4 regions of the Pantoea sp. AS142 genome follow, and region 2 is predicted to be linked to each of the others. Evidence: riboswitches for the same ligand, from Rfam matches in the RefSeq annotation. Region 2 holds a riboswitch; each other region holds the start of a gene.
The links. A riboswitch is a leader RNA that binds a small molecule or an ion and turns the genes downstream of it on or off. The one in region 2 is predicted to bind thiamine pyrophosphate.
Positions count from the first base shown of each region.

Region 1 (7,494 bases), on a different contig from region 2:
CGCTGCCTTTGCCTGAGTTTTAGACAGGTCAGCTTTTTCTGCGATCACGTCAATCAATTGAGTCTTATTCATAAGTTATCCTTAAAGTGTATTTATCGCTTGCTAAGCAACGAGTGCGAGGGAAAAGCCATATTCTGGCACTCTTCTGCCTGCACGCACCGATAGCCACAATTTTCAGCCCCCCAAATGTAGACCAGACAGGGGGCCAATGTGAAGCCTCCAGGCGCGCTAATTCGGGCCTGAAGTCACGTTTTATCGCCTTACTGCTGGAAATTTATACCGATGTTGCTAATTCCCGCTTCACGCAGGTCAGATCGCAGACCTTTAATCAATTCAAGGTCGCGCTCTTCACACTCCGCCAGCAGGCGGAAAATCTCCCACTGGAGGTCCCACTCATCAATGATAGCTGGGTTTTCACGCAGCTCTTCGTCGGTCATTTCGCGTCCAGCCTGAGTCATTTCCAGCATGGCAACAGTGGTAATTGAGGTCTCGCTGACTTCAATTGCATGCTCAAGAGTTTCACCGCTCAACTGCGCATGCACGACTTCGCTTAATGCCACGCAGGCATCGATAGCCGGATAAACACCATAAACCTCAAACGCATCGCCATCAGGAATGGCAGCTTCGAGCTTTTCCAGCTGGCTGTCGAAGTTTATCTTCGCATCCTTGACGGTCAGGTTTTCCCAGATCAGATCAAGAACCCGGCGATAGAGTGCCGGATCGGCAAATTCAGTCTGCTCGCAGAACGCACGATAGTTGGGATACATGCGCTCGCACAGGCAGGCCATAAAAGTAAGGTGCTGCCAGCTTTCCAGCTTCGCCAGACGCAGATGAACGGGATTTTGTAACATAAAGGTGGCTCTTATTCGTTTCGCTGGCCGCAGTGTAACTGCAAAAGCGCAGCACAAACAGTGTTAAAGCGCGTTTTGCCAGCGCTGGAAAGCGGCTCGATTCGAAGCAACCGCATCGGCCCAGCGTGTAGGTTCAGGCAACCGATAACCACGCGTACAGTTTTCGACCCAGTGTAGCGCGGTATCCAGGCTGACACGATGGCCGGTGGCGACAAACAGCGGATTACAACGCAGCTTGCTGCGCAATACCCAGCCTATCTGCTCACCTTTGTCGATCAGCGGCTGACGACTGCCAGGCTCCGCATCCAGATCGGCAAAACGTCCACACAGACGACTTTTTGCGACGCCAATGGTTGGCACATCGACCAGCAGGCCAAAATGCGACGCGACGCCAAGCCGTCTTGGATGCGAAATACCGTGCCCATCCACAAACAGCAGATCCGGTTTTTGTTTCAGCATCTGCCAGGCGGCCATTAGCGCTGGATACTCACGGAATGAGAGAAAGCCCGGAATATAGGGCATAGTGGTCTCAACGCGCGCGATGCGATGTTCCACCAGCTTCAACGATGGATATTCCAATACTACCATCGCCGCGCGCGTGACGGTGCCTTCCTGCTCAAATCCAACGTCTGCTCCGCCAATAAAGCGGGGCGGCAGCACGTCAAAGTCGTCTTCGCGCACCACGTCAGCGGCGCGTTCTAACTGCTCAGCGCGAAGTGCGGCAATGTCCATGATTACTCCTGATGCCAGGGACGTGATAAGCGATGTACAGCGTCAACAAAGACACCTGCATTTTCGGGTGGAACATCCTGATGAATACCGTGTCCCAGATTGAAGATATGTCCGGTGCCTGAGCCAAAGCGTTTCAGGATCCCGGCCACTTCCTGTTCAATACGCTGAGGTGCAGCATAGAGCATAGAGGGATCCATGTTGCCCTGCAGCGCGACTTTGTCGCCCACGCGACGTCGGGCGTCATCGATATCGGTGGTCCAGTCGAGACCCAGCGCATCACAACCGGTGGCAGCCATCGCTTCCAGCCACTGTCCGCCCCCTTTGGTGAAGAGCGTCACGGGTACGCGGCGACCGTCGTTTTCACGTAGCAGGCCATCGACAATTTTGTGCATGTAGTGAAGTGAGAACTCGCGATAATCACGACCGGTCAGCACGCCGCCCCAGGTATCGAATATCATCACGGACTGCGCACCGGCGCGAATCTGAGCATTGAGATAGAGGATGACGCTGTCGGCCAGCTTATCCAGCATCGCGTGCAGCGTAGCGGGATCGGCATACATCATCTTCTTGATTTTGGTAAATGCCTTGCTGCTGCCGCCTTCCACCATGTAGGTGGCCAGCGTCCACGGACTGCCTGAGAAGCCAATCAGCGGCAGATCACCGTTCAGGTTTTTACGGATAGTGCGGACGGCATTCATCACATAGCCCAGCTCCATTTCTGGATCGGGCACCGGTAAACGCTCGACGTCAGCGCGACAGGTCACAGGATGAGAGAAACGCGGGCCTTCGCCGGTTTCAAAATAGAGACCCAGTCCCATCGCATCCGGAATGGTCAGGATGTCACTGAAGAGAATGGCGGCATCCAACGGATAACGGCGCAGCGGCTGGAGAGTGACTTCACAGGCCAACTCGGCGTTTTTACATAGCGACATAAAGTCACCCGCCTGGGCGCGTGTCGCTTTGTACTCCGGTAAATAGCGCCCGGCTTGTCGCATCATCCATACCGGCGTGACATCAACTGGCTGACGTAACAGGGCACGCAAATAACGATCGTTCTTCAGTTCACTCATCTCAACACTCTCTCAATAACAGGCGTGTAGTGTAGCACTTTCACACTTCGGCGCGGCACAGGGCGACGGTATCTTCAATCAGACGGCGCGCCACGGTGCCTGGCGGCGGCAACAGGGGCAGGTCATCAAAACGGAACCAGGCCGCATCCAGCAGCTCTTTGCCGTCGTGTTGCAGATCGCCGCTGGCATATTCCGCCATAAACGCGGTCATCAGCGATTGCGGAAAGGGCCACGGCTGGGAGGTGACGTAACGGACGTTTTTGACCCGGATATTGCTCTCTTCCATCACTTCGCGGGCAACGGCCTGCTCCAGCGTCTCGCCAACTTCCACAAAACCCGCCAGCACGGTGTAGACCTTGTTGCGATGGCGGGCATGATTCGCCAGCAGGATTTCATCACCACGACGGATAGCGACAATGATGCAGGGAGCGATCTGTGGATAGTAACGCTCGCGGCAGTGACTGCAGAGACAGGCAAATTCATGTTTGCTGTGGTACATCTCATGGCCGCAATAGCCGCACCAGCGATGAGACCGGTAGAATTCTGCCAGCTGCACACCGCGACCCACCAGCTGAAACAGCTCTACATCCTGATCGATCAACTGTCGTACTGAGAACATATCGGCAGAACGCGGCTCACAAATTAGCCAGACTTTTTCGCCCTGCCATTCACCGATAGTGCGGGCCTTACTGCCGGTCAAACCAAATTTTTCGGCGTTTCCGTGGGGCAAATCACCTTGTGGCAACCAAAGTTTCTGTTCATGGCTGACAATCCACCATCCAGCGTCTACGCTTGAGATTTCGTATTGCATTTATTTCGTCATCCTTAGCGTCAAAACGCACGCTGAAGCCCTGATGTTAAGTGTGTAGATAAACAACTATAACTCACATGGAGTTAGATATGCTTAACCAGTTAGACGTCCTGGCTGAACGCGTAGGTGGCAGTAATGAACTGGTCGATTCGTGGCTTGAAGCTCGTCGTCAGCTACTGGTGACCTATTATCACCTTGTCGGCCTTAAACCTAAAAAAGAGGCGCTGACGCGTCTGGATGAACAGGCTCTGGACAACTTCTGTCACAGCCTGGTCGATTATCTTTCTGCAGGTCACTTCAGTATCTATGAACGCGTCATCAGTGAAATGAGTGGCGACAGCCCGATGATCGCCGCCGCGCAGATCTATCCACCGTTGGAAGCCAACACTGAACGTCTGATGCAACTGTATGACGGTCAACTGCAACAGGCGATCGACGACGAGAACTGCATGACCTTTCAGCAGGCGCTGTCCGAAGTCGGCGAAGTGCTGGAAGCACGGTTTACGCTGGAAGATAATCTGATCCAGCTGGCATGGGATAACCAGCTTGCCACTCCGCCGGTTGCCAATGACAGCCATATCGCGCGTCCGGCTTAGCCGTCATCACTGGTAAAAGGGTTGAGATTATCTCGTCGCCCTTTTATGCTGAACAGGTTCTGAGGAGCGTACTCCAAAGAACCTTTTTTATTTTTGCTTTGAAATACAAGGTTTACGCCTGACTCTGTTGTGATCAGACGCCAGCGTAAAAACAGCTTCTTGTCGGAGTGCCCAGTTGGGCTGAGACCGTTAATTCGGGATCCGCGGAACCTGATCAGGTTAGAACCTGCGAAGGGAACAAGAGTAAATATTTTCTGTATGCCAGTACGTTTACGCTGTCTATACGGTTACTCCTTCCGAACTCCGGACAAGCATCGTTCCCCCTTAACAGGAAGATTGCTATGTCTGACCCAAAAATAACCCGTCGTGAACAACGTGCCCAGGCGCAGGAATTTATCGATTCCTTGCAAAGCGGCAGTGCATTTCCCCAGTCCCGTCGCATCTGGATTACCGGCAGCCGCGAGGATATTCGCGTTCCCATGCGCGAAATCGCGCTCAGCCCGACCCACCTCGGCGGCAGCAAAGAACAGCCTCTTTATGAGCAAAACGAAGCGGTACCGGTCTATGACACGGCGGGGGCTTATGGCGATTCCGCGGCACAGATCGATGTTCATCGTGGCCTTGAAAAGCTGCGCGCCCGCTGGATTGCTGAACGCGACGACAGCGTGCTTCTGGAACAGAACAGCTCAGACTATACCCAGCAGCGGCTGGCTGACGAGGGACTGGATCATCTGCGCTTCGATCAACTTCCGACACCGCGCCGTGCCCGCGCAGGCCACCGCGTCACGCAACTGCACTATGCCCGCCAGGGGATCATTACCCCGGAAATGGAATTTATCGCCCTGCGGGAAAATATGGGCCGGGAGCGAATCCGCAGTGAGGTGTTGCTGCAACAGCATCCAGGCCATAGTTTTGGCGCGCATCTGCCCGCCGATATCACGCCCGAGTTTGTCCGTCAGGAGGTCGCTGCCGGCCGCGCCATCATCCCTGCCAATATCAATCACCCTGAATCGGAGCCGATGATCATTGGCCGCAACTTTCTGGTTAAGGTCAACGCCAACATCGGTAACTCGGCAGTAACCTCTTCCATTGAGGAAGAAGTGGAAAAACTGGTCTGGTCGACTCGCTGGGGAGCCGATACGGTGATGGATCTCTCTACCGGCCGTTATATTCATGAAACACGCGAATGGATTTTGCGAAACAGTCCCGTGCCCATTGGTACCGTGCCGATTTATCAGGCGCTGGAAAAAGTGAATGGCGTGGCCGAGGCACTGAACTGGGAAATTTTCCGGGACACGCTACTTGAGCAGGCAGAGCAAGGCGTCGATTATTTCACGATCCATGCTGGCGTGCTGCTGCGTTATGTCCCGATGACCGCGAAGCGTCTGACCGGGATTGTGTCGCGGGGTGGATCGATCATGGCCAAATGGTGCCTGTCGCATCATCAGGAGAGCTTCCTGTATCAGCACTTCCGGGAGATCTGTGAAATCTGCGCCGCTTATGATGTTTCCCTGTCTCTGGGTGACGGCTTACGTCCGGGGTCGATTCAGGATGCCAATGATGAGGCACAGTTTGCCGAACTGCGTACCCTGGGCGAACTGACCCGCATCGCCTGGGAATATGACGTTCAGGTGATGATTGAGGGGCCGGGGCATGTCCCGATGCATATGATTCGTCGCAACATGACCGAACAGCTCGACCTGTGCGATGAAGCCCCCTTCTATACGCTTGGCCCGCTTACCACTGACATTGCACCTGGCTATGACCATTTTACCTCAGGTATCGGTGCCGCCATGATTGGCTGGTTTGGTTGCGCCATGTTGTGTTACGTCACGCCCAAAGAACATCTGGGCCTGCCGAACAAAGACGATGTGAAGCAAGGATTGATCACCTACAAAATCGCGGCGCATGCCGCCGATCTGGCGAAAGGCCATCCGGGGGCGCAGATACGTGATAACGCCATGTCCAAAGCGCGCTTTGAATTCCGCTGGGAAGATCAGTTTAACCTGGCGCTGGATCCCCATACTGCAAGGGCTATGCATGATGAAACCCTGCCGCAGGAGTCGGGCAAAGTGGCCCATTTCTGCTCAATGTGCGGTCCTAAATTCTGCTCGATGAAAATTTCCCAGGAGGTGCGCGAGTTTGCGGCACGCCAGGATGCCCGTGCCGAGCCGGTTGAAGTAGGCATGGCGCAAATGTCAGACCGTTTACGCAGCCGCGGCGATGAGTTTTATCACCCCGCCGATGCCATTAATGAGGATTAACCATGCCTGCATTTCCCGCTACCGCTCCGCGCCTGGGGCTTTATCCGGTAGTTGATAGTCCCGCGTGGATTGAACGCCTGCTGGAGACGGGCGTTCGCACGCTGCAGCTGCGCATGAAAGATCAGCCCGATGAGGTCGCCGAGCACGCCATTGCTCAGGCGATTGCACTGGGCAAACGCTTTGACGCGCGCCTGTTTATTAATGACTACTGGCAGCTGGCGATTAAGCATCACGCCTATGGCGTGCATCTGGGTCAGGAAGATCTGGATTTCGCAGATCTCGCCCACATTCATCAGGCCGGATTGCGACTGGGACTCTCCACCCACGATGATGCGGAACTGGATCGCGCCCTGGCGATCCAGCCCTCTTATATCGCGCTTGGGCATATCTTTCCGACACAGACCAAAGAGATGCCTTCTGCGCCTCAGGGCATTGAGCAGCTAAAGCGACATCTGACACGTCTGACGCATCTTCCCACCGTGGCGATTGGCGGAATCTCAATTGCACGAGCACCCGATGTGCTCGCAACCGGTGTGGGCAGCATCGCGGTGGTGAGTGCGATTACCCAGGCAGATGACTGGCGTGAAGCAACGCGTACCCTGCTGGCACTGGCAGAGCCGCAGAAATAGGAATGTGTGGAACCTGTTTCGCATAGCGACTGCAAAATAAGTAATGCCAGCATTCTTTCGGGAAAGCGTCGCGCAAAAACCTATGTTGCCGCTGGCGTGCTTTAATCCAAAACCTTAACGTGGCATCCGTCAGGTTAAGGTTATCTGACCAGGGCCGGTTCCCTCCTCTTGCCGGCCCTGTTCCTTCTTTTCACTACGTGAGAGTAGAGGCTGAAGTCTGCGTCTCATGCTGGCACGAGAGCATGGCGCGTTCGACGGCTGCACCCACCAGCGCCAGCGCCTGTTCAGTTTGCTCGTTGATTGGCAGCCCGTAGTTTACGCGCAAACAGTTACGATATTTACCCGATGCCGAAAACAGTGAACCCACAGCAATCTGAATTTTTGACTCGCGCAGTTCGCGGTTAAGCCGGACCGCATCAAATGCTTCTGGTAGTTCTATCCACATCAGAAAGCCACCCTGAGGACGGGAAACACAGATGCCGCAGGGAAAGTATTGCCGTACCCAGCAGCTAAAGGTTTCATAGTTACGGTGATAGATTTG
Region 1 covers NZ_JBBCMO010000018.1:4,280-11,773, forward strand. Annotated here, with positions in the region: gene hupA (nucleoid-associated protein HU-alpha) at 1-72, opposite strand, end outside; gene WFO64_RS21850 (YjaG family protein) at 261-851, opposite strand; gene nfi (deoxyribonuclease V) at 915-1,583, opposite strand; gene hemE (uroporphyrinogen decarboxylase) at 1,586-2,653, opposite strand; gene nudC (NAD(+) diphosphatase) at 2,694-3,464, opposite strand; gene rsd (sigma D regulator) at 3,554-4,060, shown strand; TPP riboswitch at 4,214-4,314, shown strand; gene thiC (phosphomethylpyrimidine synthase ThiC) at 4,402-6,324, shown strand; gene thiE (thiamine phosphate synthase) at 6,327-6,953, shown strand; gene WFO64_RS21885 (aminotransferase-like domain-containing protein) at 7,147-7,494, opposite strand, start outside.
Region 1: another riboswitch for thiamine pyrophosphate. It lies ahead of thiC (phosphomethylpyrimidine synthase ThiC); the one in region 2 lies ahead of tenA (thiaminase II).

Region 2 (7,494 bases):
CGGCGCAGGGTCAGGCAGTTGAATTCGCTTATATTCCGGTGACCGCAGTGAAATATACCTACACGGTAATCCCGGCGCTGGTCATGACCTGGATCCTGTCGCACATTGAGCGTGGCGTGGATCGTATTACTCCTGCTGTCACCAAAAACTTCCTGAAACCGATGCTGATTGTGCTGATTGCAGCCCCCGTCGCCATTGTGCTGATTGGCCCGATTGGCATCTGGATCGGCAGCGGCATCTCCACGCTGGTCTACTCCGTGCATGGCTATCTTGGCTGGCTTTCCGTCGCGATTATGGGCGCAATCTGGCCGCTGCTGGTGATGACCGGGATGCATCGGGTGTTCACACCCACCATCATCCAGACCATTGCCGAAACCGGCAAAGAGGGCATGGTGATGCCGTCAGAGATTGGCGCCAACCTCTCGCTGGGGGGATCGTCGCTGGCGGTGGCGTTTCGTACCAAAAACCGTGAACTCCGCCAGACCGCGCTGGCGGCGGCGGCCTCAGCCATTATTGCCGGCATTTCAGAACCGGCCCTGTATGGCGTTGCGGTCCGCTTAAAACGGCCACTAGTCGCCTGTCTGATCAGCGGGTTTATCTGCGGCGCGCTAGCGGGCATTGGCGGGCTGGCCAGTCACTCAATGGCCTCTCCCGGCCTGTTTACCAGCGTGCAGTTCTTCGATCCTGCCAATCCAATGAGTATTGTCTGGGTCGGAGCGGTAATGATTTTGTCTGTGGTGCTGTCGTTTGTACTCACACTGCTGTTAGGGTTTGAAGATATTCCTGAAATCGTACCCGGACACACAGCGCAACCCGCGCCCGCTACAGAACGCGCTAACGCGATCCATAGCCACTAAATGGGTCACGCTGACCCGGAAAAGAGGAATGCATGTCTGATTCAAGGTTTCCGCAAGGATTTTTATGGGGCGGCGCGTTGGCCGCCAACCAGAGTGAAGGCGGTTATCGTGAGGGTGGAAAGGGCTTAACTACCGTCGATATGATCCCGCATGGCCCGCACCGTATGCCGATAAAACTGGGCCTGGAAAAGCGTTTTACCCTGCGTGACGATGAATTTTATCCCAGCCATGATGCGATCGATTTCTATCACCGCTATTCAGAGGACATCGCGCTGATGGCCGAGATGGGGTTCAGCGTATTCCGCACCTCTATTGCCTGGAGCCGCCTCTATCCCAACGGTGATGAACTGACGCCCAATCAGCAAGGCATCGACTTTTACCGCGCGGTCTTTGAGGAGTGCCGGAAATATAATATCGAACCGCTGGTCACGCTCTGTCATTTTGATGTGCCGATGCATCTGGTAACTGAATATGGCTCGTGGCGCAATCGAAAAATGGTCGACTTTTTTGCCCGCTATGCCCGCAGCTGTTTCGAAGCCTTTGATGGCCTGGTGAAATACTGGCTGACCTTTAATGAGATCAATATCCTGCTACACAGCCCGTTTTCCGGTGCCGGTCTGGTGTTCGAACCCGGTGAGAATAAGGAGCAGGTGAAGTATCAGGCGGCACATCATGAACTGGTCGCCAGTGCGTTGGTCACCCGGCTAGCGCATGAAGTGAATCCGGCTAACCAGGTCGGCTGCATGCTGGCAGGCGGCAACTTCTACCCCTGGTCCAGTAAACCGGAAGATGTCTGGGCGGCACTGGAAAAGGATCGCGAAAACCTGTTTTTTATTGATGTGCAGGCGCGCGGTGCCTATCCGGCCTACGCTGCCCGCGTGTTCCGTGAAAAAGGGGTGACGCTGGAAATCGCTGACGGGGATACCGAACTGCTGAAAAACAGTGTCGATTTTGTCTCATTCAGTTATTACGCCTCACGGTGCGCTTCGGCAGAGATGAACGAGCAGAACAGCAGCGCCGCCAATGTCGTGAAATCCCTGACTAATCCCCATGTGCCACGCAGTGAATGGGGATGGGGCATCGATCCGCTGGGGTTACGCATTACCATGAACATGATGTATGACCGCTACCAGAAGCCGCTGTTCCTGGTAGAGAATGGCCTGGGCGCACGCGATGAAATTGATGCGGATGGCGAGATTAATGACGACTACCGCATCCGCTATCTGCGGGAACATATTCGCGCCATGGGCGACGCCATTGAAGATGGCGTACCAGTAATAGGCTACACCAGCTGGGGCTGTATCGATCTGGTTGCCGCTTCAACCGGTGAAATGAGCAAGCGCTACGGTTTTGTCTATGTTGACCGGGACGATCGGGGTAACGGCACGCTGGCGCGCACGCGGAAAAAATCTTTCTGGTGGTACAAGAAAGTGATTACCAGTAACGGCACAGACCTTGAGTGACAATGTCACTTAAGAGTTAGCTTTCTGGCTTTTAATGAGTCAATAACTGTGCCGTTGTACTCTGGCGTTTATTATCGTATAACCACTGTCTCCGAGGGGTGCCCTGTAATGGGCTGAGATGGCGTAAGCCGAACCCTTTGAACCTGATCTGGGTCATGCCAGCGAAGGGACGGGTCGGCAGATTTTCTGCGTTTTCTCCTGCATCATTCCCTGTTCCAGACCGTATGCCCGGATCTCCCTGTTACTGGAGATCCCATGTCACATCCGCTTTTCGATACCGGCTTTTATGGTCGTCTGCGCCAGCAGGCTGGCACTCATTGGCAAGCCTATATTGCGCACGATTTTGTGCAGCAGCTCGGTCGGGGCACGCTGCCACCGGTCGCTTTCCGCCATTATCTCACCCAGGATTACCTGTTTCTGCTGCACTTTGCCCGTGCCTGGGGTCTGCTAATTAGCAAACTCTCTGAGCCAGCAGCCTTACATAGCGCAACGGCATCGCTTAACGCCATCGTCAGCGAACTGCCGCTGCATCAGAGTTACTGCCAGCACTGGGGCATCAGCGAGGCGGCAATGGCGAGCGAACCTGAGGCAGTGGAAACGCTCAACTACACCCGCTACGTGCTGGACGTGGGTCACACCGGGGATGCGCTGGAGCTGATGACGGCGCTGATGCCATGCGTTGCCGGTTACGCTGAAATCGGTCTGACGCTACTGGATGATCCCACAACCCGCTTTGAGGGCAATCCTTACGCTGCATGGATAGAGAATTACGGTGATCAAACTTACCTGGCCGGTGTCCACTCCTCACTTTCACTGTTTGAAACCCTGGCTCAACAGCACGCCGGGAGAGAGCGCTTTGATCGGCTGGCGATCATTTTTACCACCGCAACCCGGCTGGAATCCGCTTTCTGGCAGATGGGTCTCAATCAAGCTGCCGCTGTTCGGATCAGTCCATGAGCCAGGGGTGCGATGTCGTGCCAGCTGGCATTTCAATTCGCCAGCTCTGCGTGAATTTCGGTCAGCAGAAACTCTTCAGCCAGTTAGATCTGGAGGTTGAGGGCGGCAGATTTACCGCTTTACTGGGTGCCAGCGGCGTCGGTAAAAGCAGCCTGATGCGGGTCATTGCCGGTCTGATGCCTCCAACCTCGGGGCAGATTAGCGGCAGCGATGGTCAACCTCTGACCGGACGGATCGCCTGGATGGGTCAACAGGATTTGCTCTACCCGTGGCTAACGGTTGAACAAAATGTCTGCCTCGCCAGTCGCCTGAAAGGTGAGAAAGCCGATCGCGACTGGGCGAACCATCTGCTGGAACGGGTGGGTCTGAGTCACTGCGCCACCGCCCGCCCTGCGGCACTCTCCGGCGGGATGCGTCAGCGCGCCGCTCTGGCACGCACCCTCTATACCCGTCAGCCCATTGTACTGATGGATGAGCCTTTCTCTGCTCTGGATGCATTGACCCGCAGTCAGATCCAGACGCTGGCCGCAGAAGTGCTGGTCGGGCATACCGTGCTGATGATTACTCATGATGCCGCAGAAGCCTGTCGGCTTAGTCACCAAATACTGCTGGTAGGTTCAGCGGGGGTTGAAGCTTGCCCGCCACTGCAGGGCCAGCCACCACGGGCAGCAGAAGACATCCACTTAATCCAGAGTCAGGCCGCATTGCTGAACCAACTGAGCAGGATAGCAGGATGAGATTACGCATGGGTTTCGCTAGTGTTCGCCGTGGCGTGATGATCGCTGTCGGGCTGATTACGCTGTGGTGGCTCGCCACACTGACTGACATTCCAGCCTTTCTGCTGCCCTCACCCGCTGCGGTCGCCACCGCGCTGTGGCAAAACGCGGGCTATTTTGGCCATCACACTCTGATTACGCTGACCGAGATCCTCTGCGGCATGGCTCTCGGCGTGCTGCTGGGTGGTGTGCTGGCGCTGAGCATGACCTTTTCGCCCTGGCTGCAGCGCTGGATGATGCCGGTGGTGATTACCAGCCAGGCGATTCCGGTATTTGCCCTGGCGCCGTTGCTGGTGCTCTGGTTTGGCTTCGGCATGGGTGCCAAAGTCGCGATGGCAGTACTGGTGATCTTTTTTCCGGTGACCTCCGCCTTTTTTGATGGCCTGCGTCGCGTCACGCCCGGCTATCTCGATCTGGCTCGCACTCTGGGCGCGTCACGTAGAGCGCAGCTGCGCCATGTCCGGCTGTTAGCCGCGCTGCCCGCCCTGGGGTCAGGATTGCGGATGGCGGCAGCAGTAGCGCCGATTGGCGCAATCATCGGTGAATGGGTCGGATCGGCCGAAGGTCTGGGTTATGTGATGCTGAATGCCAACGCCCGGATGCAGAGTGACCTCTGTTTCGCTGCCCTGTTTATTCTGGTGCTGGTGACGCTGGCCCTGTGGCTGACTACCGACCTCCTGCTGCGCCACCTGATTACCTGGGCACCGGAGACACTTTAATGACCTCTACAGATGAGAAATCCCATGACTAAAATGCCTCTGTTTACCTTGCTTTTCAGCACCACCTTCGCCACAGAGGCTCTGGCGACGGAAAAACTGACGCTGGTGCTCGACTGGTATATCAATCCCGACCACGCGCCCATTATGGTGGCCCAGCAGACGGGCGCATTTGCGGCAGAAGGGCTGGAGGTCAACATTATCCCACCTTCCGATCCGGCACTCCCGCCGCGTCTGGTGGCGGCGAAACAGGCGGACCTGGCGATTACTTATCAGCCGCAGCTGAATCTCTTCGCCGATCAGGGTGTGCCACTGATACGGGTTGGCACGCTGATTAATATGCCCCTGAACACCCTGATAACACTCGATAAAACGATTAAGCGTCCGGCAGATTTGAAAGGTAAGCGTATTGGCTATTCGGTCAGCGGCATTGAACAGGCAACACTGGCCACTGTGCTGAACCATGACGGCATAAAGGTCGATCAGGTTAAGCGGGTTAACGTCAATTTTCAGCTCACCAGCGCCCTGATAACCGGAAAGGTAGATGCAGTTATCGGCGGGTATCGCAATATCGAAGCACAGGAGATGAAACTTGCGGGTAAAGAGCCAGTGGTGTTTAACGTCGAGGATTATGGTGTGCCGCCTTATGACGAACTGATTATCGTCGCCAACCGTGATGAGGCCGGTCAGGAGAAAATCAAAAAGTTTTTGCGGGCACTGAAGAGGGGGAATGCTCAGTTGCAGGCGCATCCAGAGGAGAGCTGGCAGGCCTTTGCCCGCGCACATCCGGAGTTAAACACGCCGCTAAACCATCAGGCATGGCGTGCCACCCTGCCCCTATTCGCCGCCGATCCGGCAAAACTGGATCGCGCACGCTATCAGGCTTATGAGCAATTTCTGTTTGATAACAAGCTGATTAAAAGCATCACCCCGGTTGAGCGGTACGCCACTGGCAGTGAGTAAAAAGAGCGCCCGCAGCCATTGCTGCGGGCCAGTTGACTAGCGTGACTTCTGATAAAGCCAATGTTCAATGTCGCTGGCTGGCAGCGGTTTTGAAAAGAAGTAGCCCTGGATTTGATCGCAACCGTAAGTTTTCAGCAACCCCAGTATCGCTTCCGTCTCCACGCCCTCGGCCAGCACGACGTAATTCAGCTCTTTCAGCATCAAAATAATGCATCTTACGATGATTTTAGATGCCTCATCTTCACCCATCCGCGAGATCAGTGACCGATCGATCTTGATCACATCCAGCGGAATATCCTGCAGATAGCTGATGTTGCTATAACCTGTGCCGAAGTCATCCAGCGAGATCACAAAACCGTGCGACTTCAGCGCTTGCAACCCCTTAATCGCCACATCGCTTTTGGTGATCAGTTCATTCTCAAGACATTCGATGCCCATAATGGCGTTGGGTAACTGAGCCGCTGCTAATTTCGCCACCAGCTTTTCGGCAAAATCGGGCTTTGCGAAATCGCGCTCGCTGACGTTGATTGAAACCGGTATCAGATCGTACTCGCGATCCCAGCGCGCCAGTTGCTCAACGGTATGATCGATTACCCAGTTGGTCAGATCGGAAATCAGGTTGGTTTTACCCGCCAACGGAATAAATTCTGATGGGAAAAGCTCGCCCCGCTCAGGATGATTCCAGCGGATCAGCGCCTCAAGCCCGACCGTTTTACCGGTTTTGAGACACACTTTAGGCTGCCAGGCCAGGTAAAGCTCTTCGTCTTTATTCAGCGCCTGTGCGAGATCGTTCATGATCATAAAGTCATCGGTGCGCCGCGAGTCGTAACTCTCATCAAAGAACATCCCACTGATATTTTCATCAATCGCCTCATGCAACGCGCTCACGGCCTGACGCACTGTTTCATTCGCATCCATCTGGCCCGGTACAAACTCTGTTTCACCGACAAAGACATCCAGGTCGAGCGTGATATTTTCCGCCAGATCGGCCTTCATATCTTTGAACAGGTCGATCATATTTTGTGATGTAAAGCGACCCGACCAGGGCTGCACGAACGCGAAACGGCCAGGTGCAAAAGAATAGAGTGTTTCGTTCTCCGGAAGAGTGATCCGGTGTGCGACATCCTGTGCCATCTGCTTCAGCAGTCTCTCCATCGGCGCAATGCCCACCGCGCGGGAAAGCTCATAAGCACGAATAATGTCGAGGCAATCGATAAGAATCAGGCGAAAGCGACTCTGTGGCGCGGTAAGGGTCAGCTGCTGAATATCACGAATCAGGCGAGAGCGATTCGGCAGGTGCGTAATAACATCGGTAAAACCCGCGTTGTTCCATGCATCCAGAAAGGAGGTGACCAGCGTAGCCAGTGAGCGCAGCGTAGCAAGTTTATCATCCGTAAAAGGATGTGGCTGAGTATCGGTCACGCAGAGCGTGCCCAGCACCGTGCCGTCGAGATTCTTAAGCGAAACACCGGCATAAAAACGAATGTGCGGATCGCCTGTCACAAACGGGTGCGTAACAAAGCGCTCATCCAGTAAAGTGTCAAACACCACCAGATAACCCTCACCATCGATGACGTGTCGGCAGAGAGATTCATCACGGGTCGATTGCTTAAGATCAAAGTTCTGTGACGCTTTAATATATTGATTATGATCGTCAACAATTGAAATGAAGCTGCCAGAAATACCCAGCACCTGGCTGGCGAGATTAACAAATCTCTCCAGTACTTTATCCCGGGCTTCATCCGGTGACAAAAGTGTCTTC
Region 2 covers NZ_JBBCMO010000003.1:209,468-216,961, forward strand. Annotated here, with positions in the region: gene ascF (PTS cellobiose/arbutin/salicin transporter subunit IIBC) at 1-857, shown strand, start outside; gene WFO64_RS08970 (6-phospho-beta-glucosidase) at 890-2,320, shown strand; TPP riboswitch at 2,405-2,507, shown strand; gene tenA (thiaminase II) at 2,576-3,277, shown strand; gene WFO64_RS08980 (ABC transporter ATP-binding protein) at 3,274-4,014, shown strand; gene WFO64_RS08985 (ABC transporter permease) at 4,011-4,772, shown strand; gene WFO64_RS08990 (ABC transporter substrate-binding protein) at 4,797-5,732, shown strand; gene WFO64_RS08995 (sensor domain-containing phosphodiesterase) at 5,769-7,494, opposite strand, start outside.

Region 3 (7,494 bases), 180 kb from region 2:
CATTCTGTTTATGTTCATAAAAGTTCAAGAGGAAAAGGCATGGGAGACGCCCTGATGCGGACGCTAATCCAGCTTGCCTGTGAGGGCAAAAAGCACGTGATGGTGGCGGGTATTGAATCCGAAAATAGGGTCTCCATTGCACTGCATAAAAAACTGGGATTCACAGAAGCTGGCAGAATGACAGAGGTTGGAACTAAGTTCGGGCGCTGGCTGGATCTGACGTTTCTGCAGCTTCGTCTGGATGACCGCAAAGATCCCTGACCATTGGCTATTGAAAGCGATTGCTGTGCCGGGCAGCATGACGGCGTGAATTAAGCAGGACAGGGATGCTGGCTGCGTTGAATCGCAGCCTGTTATATCGATTTTTACGCAGATTACCTGAAATGCGTGAAGTAATAGTAAATTACTGCGCTAACCGATATAACTGGTTGATCATCCCTTATCGCAGAAATAAAAGATGGCGTTTTCGAACGAATTAGTCCTGATCTTCACCACCTATTTTGTCGCTACTGCCAGTCCTGGACCGAGTAATATGGCGATAATGGGGATGGCAATGAAAAAGGGCAGAGGTGCCGCCCTGGCGCTGGCTTCGGGTGTCGTAAGTGGTTCGATGCTCTGGGCGCTGCTCGCAGCGTGCGGCGTCCTGACTGTGCTGAACACCTTCGCACAGTTGCTGATTGTTTTGAAAATTGGCGGAGGATTTTATCTGCTATGGCTGGCGTTTAAAGCCGGGAAGTCTGCTTTACGACGGAGTGAGCGCAGCGATTTTAAAACCCGCGACGAGCGGGTCGCTTATGGCAGGCTGTTCGGTCAGGGTATCCTGATGCATATCGGCAATCCTAAAGCGATTCTTACCTGGGTGGCAATGATGTCGTTTGCGCTGAAGTCGAATGGGGCCGCCCCGACGCTACCTTTACTCATCGGCGGTTGTGCGGCGATTTGCGTGGTTGTGTTCGGCGGTTACGCTCTGCTGTTCTCAACCGCCGTGATGAGCGCGTTTTACCGTCGCATTCGACGCGGACTTGATGCGCTCTTAGCCTGCTGCTTTACGCTGGCAGGGCTGAAACTGATTTTCAGCCCTGCCAGGTTCGTTTAATGGGTACGGGGGGTTGTCTGCAAACGCAACCGATCCGGCAGGGAGCCAGCGTCGGGTTGTATTGATGCGGGCCCGATAGCCCTTCATCTGACCCTAAAGAAGTTAGCGCAACAAGCAGTCATGTTTCAGGCAATCTCTGAATTCGAACCAACAAGGCGATGAAATGAAAGGCACCTGTCTGTGTGAAACCGTTATTTTCGAAATATCAGTCACCCCTGCATTTTATTACCGCTGTCACTGCTCCCTTTGCAGAAAGCAGAGCGGGACCGGCTTTAACCTGGCAACGTTAGTAAAAGAGGGTGACTTTACCTGGATATCAGGTGAAAGCCAGATAAGCTCATGGCGTAAACCGACAGGTTATCGCAACGATTTTTGTGCCAGCTGTGGCTCTACAGTGCCTAACCGCTTGCGTGACAGGCCCTATGTGTGGCTTCCGGTTGGATTACTGAATGATTCTGCCGATATGCAGTGCATCGGGGATTATTGTACCGATGACGCCATGCCCTGGGACTCAACCCGTTCAGAGACAAATCATGCCGGACCCGTTCAGTCTCTGAAATCTCTTTTAACAAGCCTGAAGCTACTTGATTAATCGCAGCACTTTTCTTAGTGATGCGTCAGTTTTAAGCCCCAGTATTCAGAGCAGGCTTTAACATCGTCCGGAGAATGAAGCAGAAGTTTTGACAGGCTGGCCTGGTCGTAAAGCGTCTTATGGCGCTTTCGATTCTGCGGAGCAGTAAGGATAATATATTTCAGCATCGCCAGATTCACATGCTCGCTGCTCACCCCGAGACCGCCAATTCGGGGCCTGGATGAATAACACCTGCGGATATACCGTAGCAGTGCCACGGGCACTTTTACCTCAAGAAGAATCAATCCTGTGGCACGAGCGAGGCGCGCTTCAATGCATTTTGTGTAATTACCCTCCATAACCCACTTTTCCTGACGCACTGCCTCCGCGTGTAATTGAAAAAAATCTGCCTGTGCTCTGGGAATCCAGTGACTGCCCGGAAAATGGTGAAGTTGATCAAGATGAACCGCCGGTAAATCCGTTTTGCGCGAAATTGCATCAGCTAAGGTGGATTTTCCGCTGTTCGACGGGCCAATAATACAAATGCGTGGCCCAAGCGCCTCTAAAGAAAGTGCATGATTCACAACGTTTCCTCTGCATTATCCTTATAAAAATATGCGTGCGTTATGCTCTGCTGACTTTAACGCTATCCGACATAATCTGACATTCTAAGATGATGTGTTGCCACCCCAGTTCGGTTATCCACCGATAATTAACTTCATAGTCATCGCCGTCAGGCGTGTGATAAGCAGACAAAGTATCTGCGATTAAGATCAACCTGTGAATAAAAAACGCCAGCCTGATGAATCAGATATCGTCCGTAATGCTGCCAATAATATGGGCAACGAGGTCTGCTGCAGTGCCATCAGGATCCCGATCTGGATCATAAATGGTTACCGTGATGCCACCACAGCCAGAGTGTCCAAACAGCGTCTGGCAGAGAGAAATAAACTTTTCAGACGTCAAGCCCGCCGTTCCATGAGCGTTTTCGGTAAAGTTTGGTTACATCTTGCCGATTAATTGTTCAACCAAAAAAACCGTAGAGGGCATTATGGCTTTAATCAATGGACTTACCGATGGGGTGACAAGAGACTCTGTCGCTTCCAGCACAATCAAATTATCTCCAAACGTCAAAACCGAATCCATTACCGGGAAAACGCTGCCTGACACCGTAGTGGTGATCTCTCAGGAGGCGAGAGATCGCCTGATGCAGGTCGTGCCTGAGCCCATTTCAGCGGAACAGCAGACTGAAAACCTGCAAGATCTGAAAGATTTGGTGAGGGGCAAGTCAGCCAGCCAGGGGCCGACGTTCAACCTTGGCTATGCGCTGTTTAATGACCCCAATACCAGCTGGGATGCCAGGACATTCCGGCCGCTGCTGGACATGACGGCAGATAACACCCAGGTCAGCATGGATGACTTCGCGAGCGCGCTTCATCAGGTACTGGCTGAAGGTCAGGTGGGGCGTAATCAGTACGATGACAGTGATACCTCTGAAGCGATGGCAATGACGCTTACGCAGGTGAAACTGCACAAATTGATTGAGAAATATGTCCCGGAGGATAAGCGGGACCAGGCGACCGGTATTGTTGATGAGATGATCGACAGTAAAGTGGCATTCCGGGAAGAGAGATTGCTGCTTGGGGCGCAGCAGATGCTGGATATCGCGCATCAATATGGCACCAGCGAAATCGTGGCGGGTGCGCGTGATGACCTCGACCAGGTAAAAAGCGGCACTGCGCGGCCACAGATTGAATTGGCCAGAATGATGGAGGCGACAAAGTCGGGCAGTGACATGAATGCTGTATTTAACACCTTTGCCGACGTGATCCGTGCCACGCCTAACCCGCACAACAAAGCACAGCCCTCTATCGATGCCGCACTAAAGCAGTTGGCGGTTTATCGCCAGCAGTGGCAGGCGTTCACTGAAAAATACGCTTTATAATGTCGCTATAATCCTGCAAGTGACGGTACACTCGTGGCTAAGAAACGCGCCACAGAGCCGCATTTGCAGGATAGCCAGACTGACGTTATCCCCTCACGACCAGCAATTACTTATTGTTATTACAGTACTATTTAACGACCCAGCCTGAAACTGTCTTTCTGATCTCAACCATCCCAGGAAAAAAGGAGAGATTACACATTTACAAATTTAAATGTGTAAATATAATACCACCTCTTCACATATCAGAGGATTTTTAGTCATGTCGTCACTTTTTACCCCCCTGAATCTGGGTAATCTTCAACTTCGGAACCGCATAGTACTGCCGCCGCTGACGCGTTGCCGCAGCGAACAGCCGGGCAACATTCCCGGCGATATAATGGTGGAATATTACCGCCAGCGCGCCAGCGCGGGACTGATGATCACCGAAGGCACCCAGATTGAGCCTCGCGGGCAAGGCTATGCCTGGACGCCAGGGATCCACAGCGACGCGCAGATTGCCGGCTGGAAAAAGATCACAGAGGCGGTACATCAGGAAGGTGCCACGATTTTCTGTCAGCTCTGGCATGTTGGTCGCGTCTCGCACAATGAACTTCAGCCAGGCAAGCAGGCACCCGTTGCGCCTTCAGCCATGACAGCCGATAACGTCCGGGTATTTATTGAAACAGGGCCAGGAGCCGGGATATTAACTGCGCCCAGCGCACCACGGGAATTGACCACCGCTGAAGTTAAAGAGATCGTGGAACTCTACCGACGGGCAGCAGAGAATGCCAAAGCAGCCGGTTTCGACGGCGTGGAACTGCACTCCGCCAACGGTTACCTGATTAACCAGTTTATCTCTGAGCACACTAACTTCCGTACGGACGAATATGGTGGATCAGCTGAGAATCGTCTGCGTTTTCTGCGTGAAGTCGTTGAGGCGGTCAGCTCGGTATTTGGCAGCCACCGTGTTGGCGTCAGGTTTGCGCCGCTGTTTTCAAGTACCGACGAAGAGCGCGTCTATCTCGGACTGGTCGAAAGCGATCCCCACGCGACTTACATCCGTGCCGCGCAACTGCTCAACGAACTGGAAGTTTGCTATCTCTCAATAGCCGAAGCGGATTGGGATAACAGTCCGGATATGCCTGAGAGTTTCCGTATTGCGCTACGGGAAACGTTTCGCTCACCGATTATCTATTCAGGTCGTTACACGGCAGAAAAAGCACAGCATATGCTGGAAAAAGGCTGGGGCGACCTGTTTGGTTTTGGCCGCTCATTTATTGCTAATCCTGACCTGCCGGCGCGGATTAAATCAGGCTTTCCGCTGAATGATGTCGATCACGCCTCCCTGTATGGCGGCAGTGAGAAAGGCTATACTGACTATCCTGTTTACCTATCCTGATGTTCTGTGAGGCGGCATGTCCCCCGAAAATGCCCTGAAGCTACTGTCTAACCCAACCCGGGTGGCAGTGCTAAAGTGGCTTAAAAATCCTGACGAAGCGTTTGCGGGTTATTCCCAGCTCTATCCTTTCGATCAGTATGGCGTCTGTGCCAGTCTCATCCAGGACAAGGCGGGCTTATCACAGCCCGCCACCTCGTTATGCCTGAAAGCACTTCAGAGCGCAGGGCTGGTAGAAGCCAGTAAAGTGGGGAAATGGACCTACTATCGCCGCGTCGAACCACGTATTCGCAAAGTCACCGAAGCGGTGACGCAATCGCTGCAGGCGCTTTTGTAGCGACGGCATTTTCAATACCTTTGCCTGACCGGGCTGCCATTGCAGGTTTGCCCGGACAGCCAGACCCTGAACGTCTCCCCGATTTTCTGACTCTGTTCCATGCAGTCTGCTTGACGAAACTGCCTGCTTACCTTACAACTAAACCCGTCAGGGGAGTCTCGCCAGAGAGACTGAGAGGCTAATAGCGCACCGCGCGGCTTAGCGACCCTTAGAACCTGACCCAGTTGATACTGGCGTAGGAAGACGGGTATCTCATCAGATACTTGCCGCAAGGGTGCAGTCGCGCCGCTCTTGCCTTTTCCCTTCTGGTATCACGGGTCTTCGTTAACTGATAACGAGGCGAATGTGACCCACTTAATCCTGAATCTCTCTTCTGCTGTCTGGTGGACATTTTGAGCCGCTGGTCGGTGGTCGGCAGCGGCGTTGCCGGGCTTTGTGTCGCCACGCTGCTGGCGGAACAGGGAGAAACCGTTGAAATCATTACTCAGCCTGACTGCCGTGCGGCCTCGCACTGGGCAGGGGGCATGCTCGCGCCCTGGTGCGAAGCAGAAAGTGCACCTCCACAGGTGATCGAATGGGGCCAGCACGCTGCCAGCTGGTGGGCGAAACGTGTAGAGGGCGTGGAGCAGCAGGGCACGCTGGTGGTTGCGCCGCCGCGCGACAGCCGCGAACTGACGCGCTTCGCCAGCATGACGGAGCAGCATCAGTGGGTCGCGCCTGGTGAGGTTGAACCGGCGCTGGAAAACCGCTTTGCCCGCGGCCTGTTTTTCGCCGGCGAGGCGCATCTCGATCCGCGCCGCGCGTTGCAGCAACTGCACGATAAGCTGCAACAGGCGGGGGTGCCCATTCACAGTGGTAAACCCAGCGGGAAAATCATCGACTGCCGTGGCATCCACGCTGCTGACCAGCAGCCGTCACTGCGTGCAGTGCGTGGCGAAATGTTCATCCTGCACGCGCCCGAAATTCAGCTCTCCCGTCCTGTCCGGCTTCTCCACCCGCGCTTCCCCTGCTATCTGGTGCCCCGTGCCAGTGGCCACTTCATGCTGGGTGCGACCATGGTTGAAAGCCACGACAGCAGCCCGATCAGCGCCAGGGCAATGATGGAGCTGCTCAGCGCCGCCTATAGTCTGCATCCGGCGCTGGCAGAAGCTCGGATCACAGAGAGCGGCACCGGTCTCCGGCCCGCTTATCAGCAGAACCTGCCACAGGTCCGCTACGAAAATGGCCGTTTTTTCCTCAATGGGCTTTACCGCCACGGTTTTTTGCTGGCCCCGATTATGGCTGAAAAACTTATGCTGCAACTCACTCAGGAGATTAGTTATGCGAGTGGAACTTAATGGCCGCACGATTGAAACCGGTGCAAATACGCTGGCTGAGCTGTTGCAGGAGCAGCAGATTGATCCGCGCACGGTCGCCACCGCGCTGAACGGCGAGTTTGTGCCGCGCAGCTGTTATGCCAGCCAGCAGCTTGAGGCGGGAAACCAGTTGGAAATCCTGTCACCCATGCAGGGAGGTTGATCATGTTCTACCAGTTTGTTCCGCAATCCCGATTTCTGCTCGGTACCGCTGGCTATCCATCACCGGACATTCTGCATCAGGCGATAGACGCATCTGGTGCGGAGATTATTACCGTCAGCCTGCGACGGGAAGGCAGCGAGGGCGGGGCGTTCCGTACGCTACTGCAACGGCTCAATAAACGTATTCTGCCCAATACCGCGGGCTGTCACACAGTGAAAGAGGCAGTGACGACGGCACTGATGGCACGTGAACTGTTCGATACAACATGGATAAAGCTGGAAGTGATTGGCCATGCCGACACACTACAGCCCGATCCGTTTGCGCTGGTTGAAGCCGCGCGCATTCTCTGCGCTGACGGATTTCAGGTCTTTCCCTACACCACCGATGATCTGATTGTGGGCGAAAAATTGCTGGAAGCGGGCTGTGAAGTGCTGATGCCCTGGGGCGCGCCGATTGGTTCAGGCCAGGGGCTGCGCAATATCGAGGGGCTGCGCACTATGCGTGCATGGTTTAAAGATATACCGCTGATTATTGATGCAGGGATCGGCGCACCAGGCCAGGCGGCACAGGCTATGGAGATGGGTTTCGATGGCGTGCTGCTTAACACTGCGGTGGCAAAAGCGCGCGATCCAGTGAGAATGTCGGGTGCCTT
Region 3 covers NZ_JBBCMO010000003.1:25,177-32,670, forward strand. Annotated here, with positions in the region: gene WFO64_RS08085 (GNAT family N-acetyltransferase) at 1-261, shown strand, start outside; gene WFO64_RS08090 (LysE family translocator) at 458-1,096, shown strand; gene WFO64_RS08095 (GFA family protein) at 1,260-1,688, shown strand; gene WFO64_RS08100 (AAA family ATPase) at 1,703-2,251, opposite strand; gene WFO64_RS08105 (hypothetical protein) at 2,448-2,687, shown strand; gene WFO64_RS08110 (hypothetical protein) at 2,719-3,612, shown strand; gene WFO64_RS08115 (alkene reductase) at 3,872-4,990, shown strand; gene WFO64_RS08120 (ArsR/SmtB family transcription factor) at 5,007-5,324, shown strand; TPP riboswitch at 5,464-5,583, shown strand; gene WFO64_RS08125 (FAD-dependent oxidoreductase) at 5,717-6,661, shown strand; gene thiS (sulfur carrier protein ThiS) at 6,645-6,842, shown strand; gene WFO64_RS08135 (thiazole synthase) at 6,845-7,494, shown strand, end outside.
Region 3: another riboswitch for thiamine pyrophosphate. It lies ahead of WFO64_RS08125 (FAD-dependent oxidoreductase); the one in region 2 lies ahead of tenA (thiaminase II).

Region 4 (7,494 bases), on a different contig from region 2:
ATTGCGAAAATCCAGTACGCGATGATCGGTGACCCAACTGGCGCGCTGACCCGTAACTTCGAAATCATGCGTGAAGCAGAAGGTCTGGCTGACCGTGGTACCTTTATCGTTGACCCGGAAGGCGTTATCCAGGCGATCGAAATCACTGCTGAAGGCATTGGCCGTGACGCCTCTGACCTGCTGCGCAAAGTGAAAGCTGCTCAGTATGTGGCTTCTCACCCAGGCGAAGTGTGCCCGGCGAAATGGAAAGAAGGTGATGCAACACTGGCTCCGTCCCTGGACCTGGTTGGCAAAATCTAATCCGGCTTCGGCCTTTCGACCATTCTCCAATCGGGTGCTGCGGCACCCGATTTTTTGACCAGGACATCACTATGCTCGACACAAATTTGAAAACGCAGCTCAAGGCTTATCTTGAGAAATTAACCAAACCTGTTGAGTTGATTGCCAACCTGGATGAGGGGGCAAAATCAACCGAGATCCGTGAACTGTTGGTTGATATCGCCGGCTTGTCTGACAAAGTCAGCTTCCGTGAAGAGAACGATCGTCAGGTGCGTAAGCCCTCTTTCCTGATCACCAACCCAGGTTCGAACAGTGGCCCGCGTTTTGCTGGCTCACCGCTGGGTCACGAATTTACCTCACTGGTGCTGGCACTGTTGCAGACCGGTGGGCATCCGTCAAAAGAAGCACAAAGCCTGCTGGATCAGATCGCCGCGCTGGACAGCGATTTCCACTTCGAAACCTACTATTCACTTTCATGCCATAACTGCCCTGACGTCGTACAGGCGCTGAATCTGATGGCGGTGATTAACCCGCGCATCAGCCACACCGCTATCGATGGTGGCCTGTTCCAGAACGAGATTCAGGAACGTAACGTAATGGGCGTGCCAGCGGTTTACCTCAACGGTAAAGAGTTTGGTCAGGGCCGCATGAGCCTGGCGGAAATCGTCAGCAAAGTGGATACCAACGCAGATAAACGCGCGGCGGAAGAGCTGAACAAGCGCGACGCTTATGAAGTTCTGATTATCGGCAGCGGCCCGGCGGGCGCAGCGGCAGCCATCTACTCAGCACGTAAGGGTATCCGTACCGGCCTGCTGGGTGAGCGTTTTGGCGGCCAGGTATTGGACACAGTGGATATCGAAAACTATATCTCCGTACCGAAAACCGAAGGGGCAAAACTGGCAGGTTCATTGCGCGCACACGTTGATGATTACAACGTGGACGTCATTGAAAGCCAGAGCGCCATCAAACTGATCCCGGCAGCGAAAGAGGGCGGCATGCACGCCATTGAAACCGCCTCAGGCGCCGTGCTTAAATCACGTAGCATCATCCTGGCGACCGGCGCACGCTGGCGTAACATGGGCGTGCCGGGTGAAGAAGAGTATCGCACCAAAGGCGTGACCTATTGCCCACACTGTGATGGCCCGCTGTTCAAAGGCAAGCGCACGGCAGTGATCGGCGGCGGTAACTCCGGCGTTGAAGCCGCCATCGATCTGGCGGGTATCGTTGAACACGTTACGCTGCTGGAGTTTGCCAGTGAGATGCGTGCTGACCAGGTGCTGCAGGATAAACTGCGCAGCCTGAAAAACGTTGATGTGATCCTGAACGCGCAGACCACTGAAGTGAAAGGCGACGGTACTAAAGTGACTGGCCTGCACTATATCGACCGTACGACGCAGACCACCCATGAGCTGCCGCTCGCCGGTATCTTCGTTCAGATCGGTCTGCTGCCAAATACGCCATGGCTGGAAGGCGCGGTTGAGCGCAACAAAATGGGTGAGATCATCATCGATGGTAAATGCGAAACCAGCCTGAAAGGCGTGTTCGCCGCAGGTGACTGTACCACCGTGCCGTACAAACAGATCATCATCGCCAGTGGCGAAGGGGCAAAAGCGTCACTCAGCGCTTTTGACTATCTGATTCGTAATAAATCGGCTGAATAACGTTCGCCAGCCAGACAGTAGCCCTTCAGCACCCGTGCTGAGGGGCTTTTTTTTTATTATCCTGTTAATAGCCCGCCAGCGTCATCAGCATCATCCAGATTGGCGTCGTCACTGCCGCAAACAGCGTAGAAAACAGCATACTCGCCGCCGCCGGGCCGGTAATGACATTAAATTTCTGCGACATCAGATAGACGTTAACCCCGACCGCCATCGACCCCAGCAACACCACCACTTTACTCTCCAGCGGCGGCAGACCGGTCAGCCAGGCGATTGCCCATACCGTCATCGGTTGCAGCACCAGCTTCAGCAGACACAGGGTATAGCTCTCTTTCAATCCATCCCGCACCCGATAGTGCGCCAGACTCATGCCCAGCGTTACCAGTGACAGGGGCGCCGCCAGCGAGGCCAGCATTCGCAGCGGTTCAGCGGCGAGTACCGGCAAGGGATGTTGCAGGAAACTCCATGCCGTGCCGCTGAGAATGCCGATGATCAGCGGGTTCTTCAGTACACCGATCAGGGTGCGCCACACGCCTTTCAGCGAGAAGCTGCCCTGTTTTGCCCACTCGACTGAAACGGTCAATAAGGTCCAGAGGATCAGGCTATTAAACACCAGCACCAGCGCTACCGGGGGCAGGGCCTCTGGCCCCAGCAGCACTGTGGCCACCGGGATCCCCAACATCACATTATTGGAAAAGATTCCCCCCAGCGCAAAGACCGATGCCGCCACACCATCCAGATTAAACAGTCGTGCCGCCAGCAACCGGCCCACCATAAACACCAGCAGGCAACTGCCAAAGAAGGCCAGTAACAGGCGCGCATCAACCGGCGGGCTTTGCGAAAAGGTGCTCATGACCCGAAACAACATGCAGGGTAGGGCAACATTGAACACAAAACGGTTCATCCCTTCGCTGATGCTGGCGGGCCATTTTCCGAGGCGCGTCAGGCCGTATCCCAGCAGAATCAGGATAAACAGCGGGGCTGACAGATAAATTTGATGGTTTAAGCTTTCAAACAGCAGTGGCATAGAGAGAGTCTGGTCAGACGATGATTAGTTACCAGACTAACAAATTGCTAACTAACTGTTAACTTAGCGGTGTCTGAATTGACCGTAGCTGGGACGTTAGCCCAACCAGCGGCGTGCCTGCTGGTCAGTAATATCACGGTAATAGACCCGGTGAATAATTTCGCCACAGCCTGAGCAGCGCGCGGAAATATAGGTGGAAAAATACTGTCTGCCATTGGGCGCCATGGCACCCTTGCGTTCAATAATAATATCCTGCCATCGATGGCGGTGTGGAATAAGCGCTGACAATCGCATCATACATCCTGAATAGTATGAATTTCCGTTCCAGAAGTTTTTAACCCCATGAAATATAATATTTTTTACGATGGTGCTGCGAGCAGGTTAATTATTATGGGATAACTCAGGTGGGCGCGGAAAATAATACCCGTCAGAGTAAAAAACGGGGCTACCTATTAAGAGGTAACTTGCTAACCCGCAGCATTAAGCCTCTTTTTGCACCGTCAGGCGTTGATCGGGATCATGTGAATTGTCTCATGCACAATTATTTGCCTGACTGGTGTCGCTTGCTTTCGCCGGACGGCTTGCCTATGCTGCAAACCGTAACACGACTCGGGGTGCCGCTTTCCACAGTGAAAGGGCTGAGAAAAACCCGCTGACCTGAACTGGATAATGCCAGCGTAGGGAAGTCTGATGCCTGACCGCATTCGCCTTCTTGTTCGCCGGTTGGGAGCTATGATGACACATCGATCTCAACACCTTTCTGCCGCGCACTTCGCGCCCCGTTTGCACACTTTCCGTTGTCAGTCACCGCTGGTGCATTGCATGACCAATGACGTGGTCCAGAACTTCACCGCTAACGTCTTGCTGGCACTGAATGCCTCACCGGCGATGGTGATCGATGCTGATGAAGCGGCACAGTTCAGCGGCTTTGCCGATGCCCTGCTGATTAATGTCGGCACCTTAACCCGCGAACGTCAGCAGGCGATGCAGGTTGCTATCACTGCCGCCAGGCAGGCGGGCACCCCCTGGACGCTTGATCCGGTCGCGGTCGGCGCGCTGACGCTGCGCACCGACTTTTGCCAGCAACTGCTGAGCCAGCAACCGGCGGTGATTAGGGGGAATGCTTCAGAGATTCTGGCGCTGGCACAGCAGGCCCGCGGCGGGCGCGGTGTCGATACGCTGCATCAGGCAGATGCGGCCCTTGATGCGGCACAGCAGCTTGCCATCACCTGGCGCACGCTGGTGGTAGTGACGGGTGAAGTGGACTACGCCACCGATGGTCAGCGAATTCTTACCATCAGCGGTGGCACGCCCTTAATGACGCGGGTGGTGGGCACCGGCTGCGCACTCTCGGCCGTGGTGGCCGGTTTCAGCAGTCTGCCTGGCGATCGGCTGATAAATGTCGCCACCGCCTGTCAGGTCATGGCTCGGGCAGGTGAAAAAGCGGCGTCGCAGTCAGCCGGGCCAGGCAGTTTTGCCACAACGTTTATTGATGCGCTCTGGACGCTGGAGGTGGATCATGAAACGCATTAATGCCCTGACGATTGCCGGTACCGATCCCAGCGGCGGCGCAGGCATACAGGCCGATCTCAAAACCTTTTCAGCCCTTGGGGCCTATGGCACCAGTGTGATTACCGCGCTGGTGGCACAGAACACCTGTGGCGTGCAGTCTGTTTACCGTATCACGCCTGACTTTGTGGCCGCCCAGCTCGATTCGGTGCTGAATGACGTACGTATCGACAGTGCGAAAATCGGCATGCTGTCAGAAACGGCCATTGTGGAGCAGGTTGCTGCCCGGCTGAAGCATGCGGAAATCCCGTTTGTGGTGCTGGATACGGTAATGATCGCGAAAAGTGGCGATGCGCTGCTCTCACCAGACGCCGTTGCCAGTGTGCGTGAGCTGTTATTGCCACAGGTCGCGCTGATCACGCCTAATCTGCCAGAAGCGGCGGTGTTGCTCGATTGCGCCATTGCCACAGATGAGGCTGAGATGCGCGAACAGGGGCGGGCATTGCTGGCGCTGGGCTGTCAGGCCGTGCTGATGAAGGGCGGGCACCTTCTGGCGGCGGAGAGCCCGGACTGGCTGGTCACGCATTCAGCAGAGCAGCGATTCAGCACGCGGCGCGTGAATACCCGTCATACGCATGGCACCGGCTGCACACTCTCGGCAGCCTTAGCCGCGTTGCGTCCACGCCATGTTGACTGGGCAGAGACGATTGGAGACGCTAAAAACTGGTTACAGCAGGCGCTGCTGCAGGCGGATTCCCTGGAGGTCGGGAAGGGTATCGGGCCGGTTCACCATTTTCATCAATGGTGGTAATAACGAACGCCCGCATCGACCAGCCAATCGGACGGTGCAGGCGATTAATCTTTCAGGCTCAGGGTGCTTCAAACCAGGCGCTGTTACGCTCGGCAATCGGGGTGATCGAGAAGATCATCTCCTGCAGGTGACGACGCATTGCCGCTTCGGCAGCATCGGAGTCATGGCGCTTCAGCGCGGCAAAAATCTCTTCATGCTGCTCAATCAGCTTGTCCGGCGGAGAGACTTCACTCAGCGTCAGAAATCGCACCCGGTCCATTGCCGCTTTGATATTCTCCACTGTCTCCCAGGCTAGCTTACAGTCAATGCTTTCAGCGATCAGGCGATGAAACTCATCGTCCAGGCTGAGAAAAGCCTGACTGTCATGCCGCTCAGCGGCCATGCGCTGCAGTTGCAGGTTATGCTCCAGCGCCATCAGTGCCGGATCATCAATCTCCAGCGCCGCACGGCGGACCACCGATACTTCCACCGCCTCACGGATAAAGCGGCCATCTGCCACCCGTTTAGCGGAGATTTTGCGCACGAAGGTGCCTCGCTGCGGCAATACCTGTACCAGTCCGGCTTCGGCCAGCTTGATGAACGCTTCGCGTACCGGCTGGCGCGAGACGTTGAAGCGCGCGGAGACCTCTTTTTCAGAAAGTAGCGAGCCCGGCTGAATTGCGCAGGTGACAATATCTCGGCGCAGATACCGGTAAATCTGCTGATTTACCGGTTCGCTGGGGGTAATGGTATAGGCGATCGACATGCAGCAATATCCATATTACGGCTGGCAGAGGCCAGCGCGATGGGAAAGTGTCAGTCTAATCAGCGCGCTGCGTCTGCGCCAGCGCTTTGTTACAGAGCCTTTAGCCGCGGTTTAGAAAGTGCTGCACTGTAGCGCGAGCCCCCTGCGTGGTCAGTTGCTCGTACCAGGCGGTCAGCCGGGCCACTACATCGGCATTTTGCAGCAGATCCTCGCCAAACACCTCGCGAATGGAAAGTAACGTCCGCACACGAGCCTCGCCATCTTCGCTACCCGCAACACATTCAGCCAGTTGTTTCTGCATCGGATCGCGAATCTCAATTGACTGACCCTGTTCATCGGTGCCGCCGACATAGTGCATCCATCCCGCCACGCCCAATAGCAGCAGGTCGCAGCGGCTACCGTGCTGCAGGTGCCAGCGTACACTGTCGAGCATGCGCTGTGGCAGTTTCTGGGTACCATCGGTGGCAATCTGTCCGGTGCGATGTTTAATCGCACGGTTTTCATAACGGGCGATCAGCGAATCGGCATAGGCGTTGAGATCCACGCCCTGAATGCGCAGCGTCGGCGCCTGCTCATCAACCATCAGTGAACGGGCGGCTGCGCGGAAATGGGGATCGGCCATGCAGTCGCTGATGTACTCATAACCTGCCAGGAAGCCGAGATAGGCCAGAAAAGAGTGGCTGCCATTCAGCATGCGCAGTTTCATCTCTTCATAGGGCAGAACATCACTGACCAGCTCGGCGCCCGCTTTTTCCCACGCCGGACGGCCATTGACGAAGTTATCTTCAATCACCCACTGAAAGAAGGGTTCCGCCTCTACCGCAACCCGGTCGCTGGAACCCAGACGCGTGCTCAGCGTGGCCAAAGCTGTATCGGTCATGGCCGGAACGATGCGGTCCACCATAGTTGAGGGGAAAGTGATGTGCTGCTGAATATAGTCCGCCAGCGCCGGATCCTGCCGCTGTGCCAGTTGCACAATCACGTTGCGCGTGACGTGACCATTTTCCGGCATGTTGTCACAGGACATCACGCTGAAGGCAGGCAAACCCCGTTCCCGTCGGCGGCGAATCGCAGCCAGAATCAGACCCGGTAACGAGTGCGGTGAATTCGGATTCTGCAGATCATGCACGATATCAGGATGCCCGAGGTTTAAATTGCCACTGGCGGGCTGGTGGCAGTAGCCTTTCTCGGTGACGGTCATGGAGACAATGGCCACCTCAGGCTGACTCATCGCGTTGATCACCGCCTCAATCCCGTCACTTTTTCCGTGCAGCGCCTGCGTAATAACCCCAATCACCCGGGTATGCATTTTATCATCGGCCATCTCAGTGAGGGTGTAGAGCAGATGCTGCTCACGCAGGGCCTGAATCAGCGCGCCGCTGTTGAGGTTCACTTCGCAATATCCCCAGTCGCTGCCCTGCTCAGCCAGCTTATCGCTGCAGAGTGCCTGATGAGCGCGGTGAAA
Region 4 covers NZ_JBBCMO010000002.1:393,338-400,831, forward strand. Annotated here, with positions in the region: gene ahpC (alkyl hydroperoxide reductase subunit C) at 1-300, shown strand, start outside; gene ahpF (alkyl hydroperoxide reductase subunit F) at 372-1,940, shown strand; gene WFO64_RS06835 (AEC family transporter) at 2,005-2,964, opposite strand; gene WFO64_RS06840 (hypothetical protein) at 3,061-3,258, opposite strand; TPP riboswitch at 3,565-3,665, shown strand; gene thiM (hydroxyethylthiazole kinase) at 3,700-4,497, shown strand; gene thiD (bifunctional hydroxymethylpyrimidine kinase/phosphomethylpyrimidine kinase) at 4,484-5,284, shown strand; gene WFO64_RS06855 (GntR family transcriptional regulator) at 5,343-6,029, opposite strand; gene WFO64_RS06860 (mannitol dehydrogenase family protein) at 6,130-7,494, opposite strand, start outside.
Region 4: another riboswitch for thiamine pyrophosphate. It lies ahead of thiM (hydroxyethylthiazole kinase); the one in region 2 lies ahead of tenA (thiaminase II).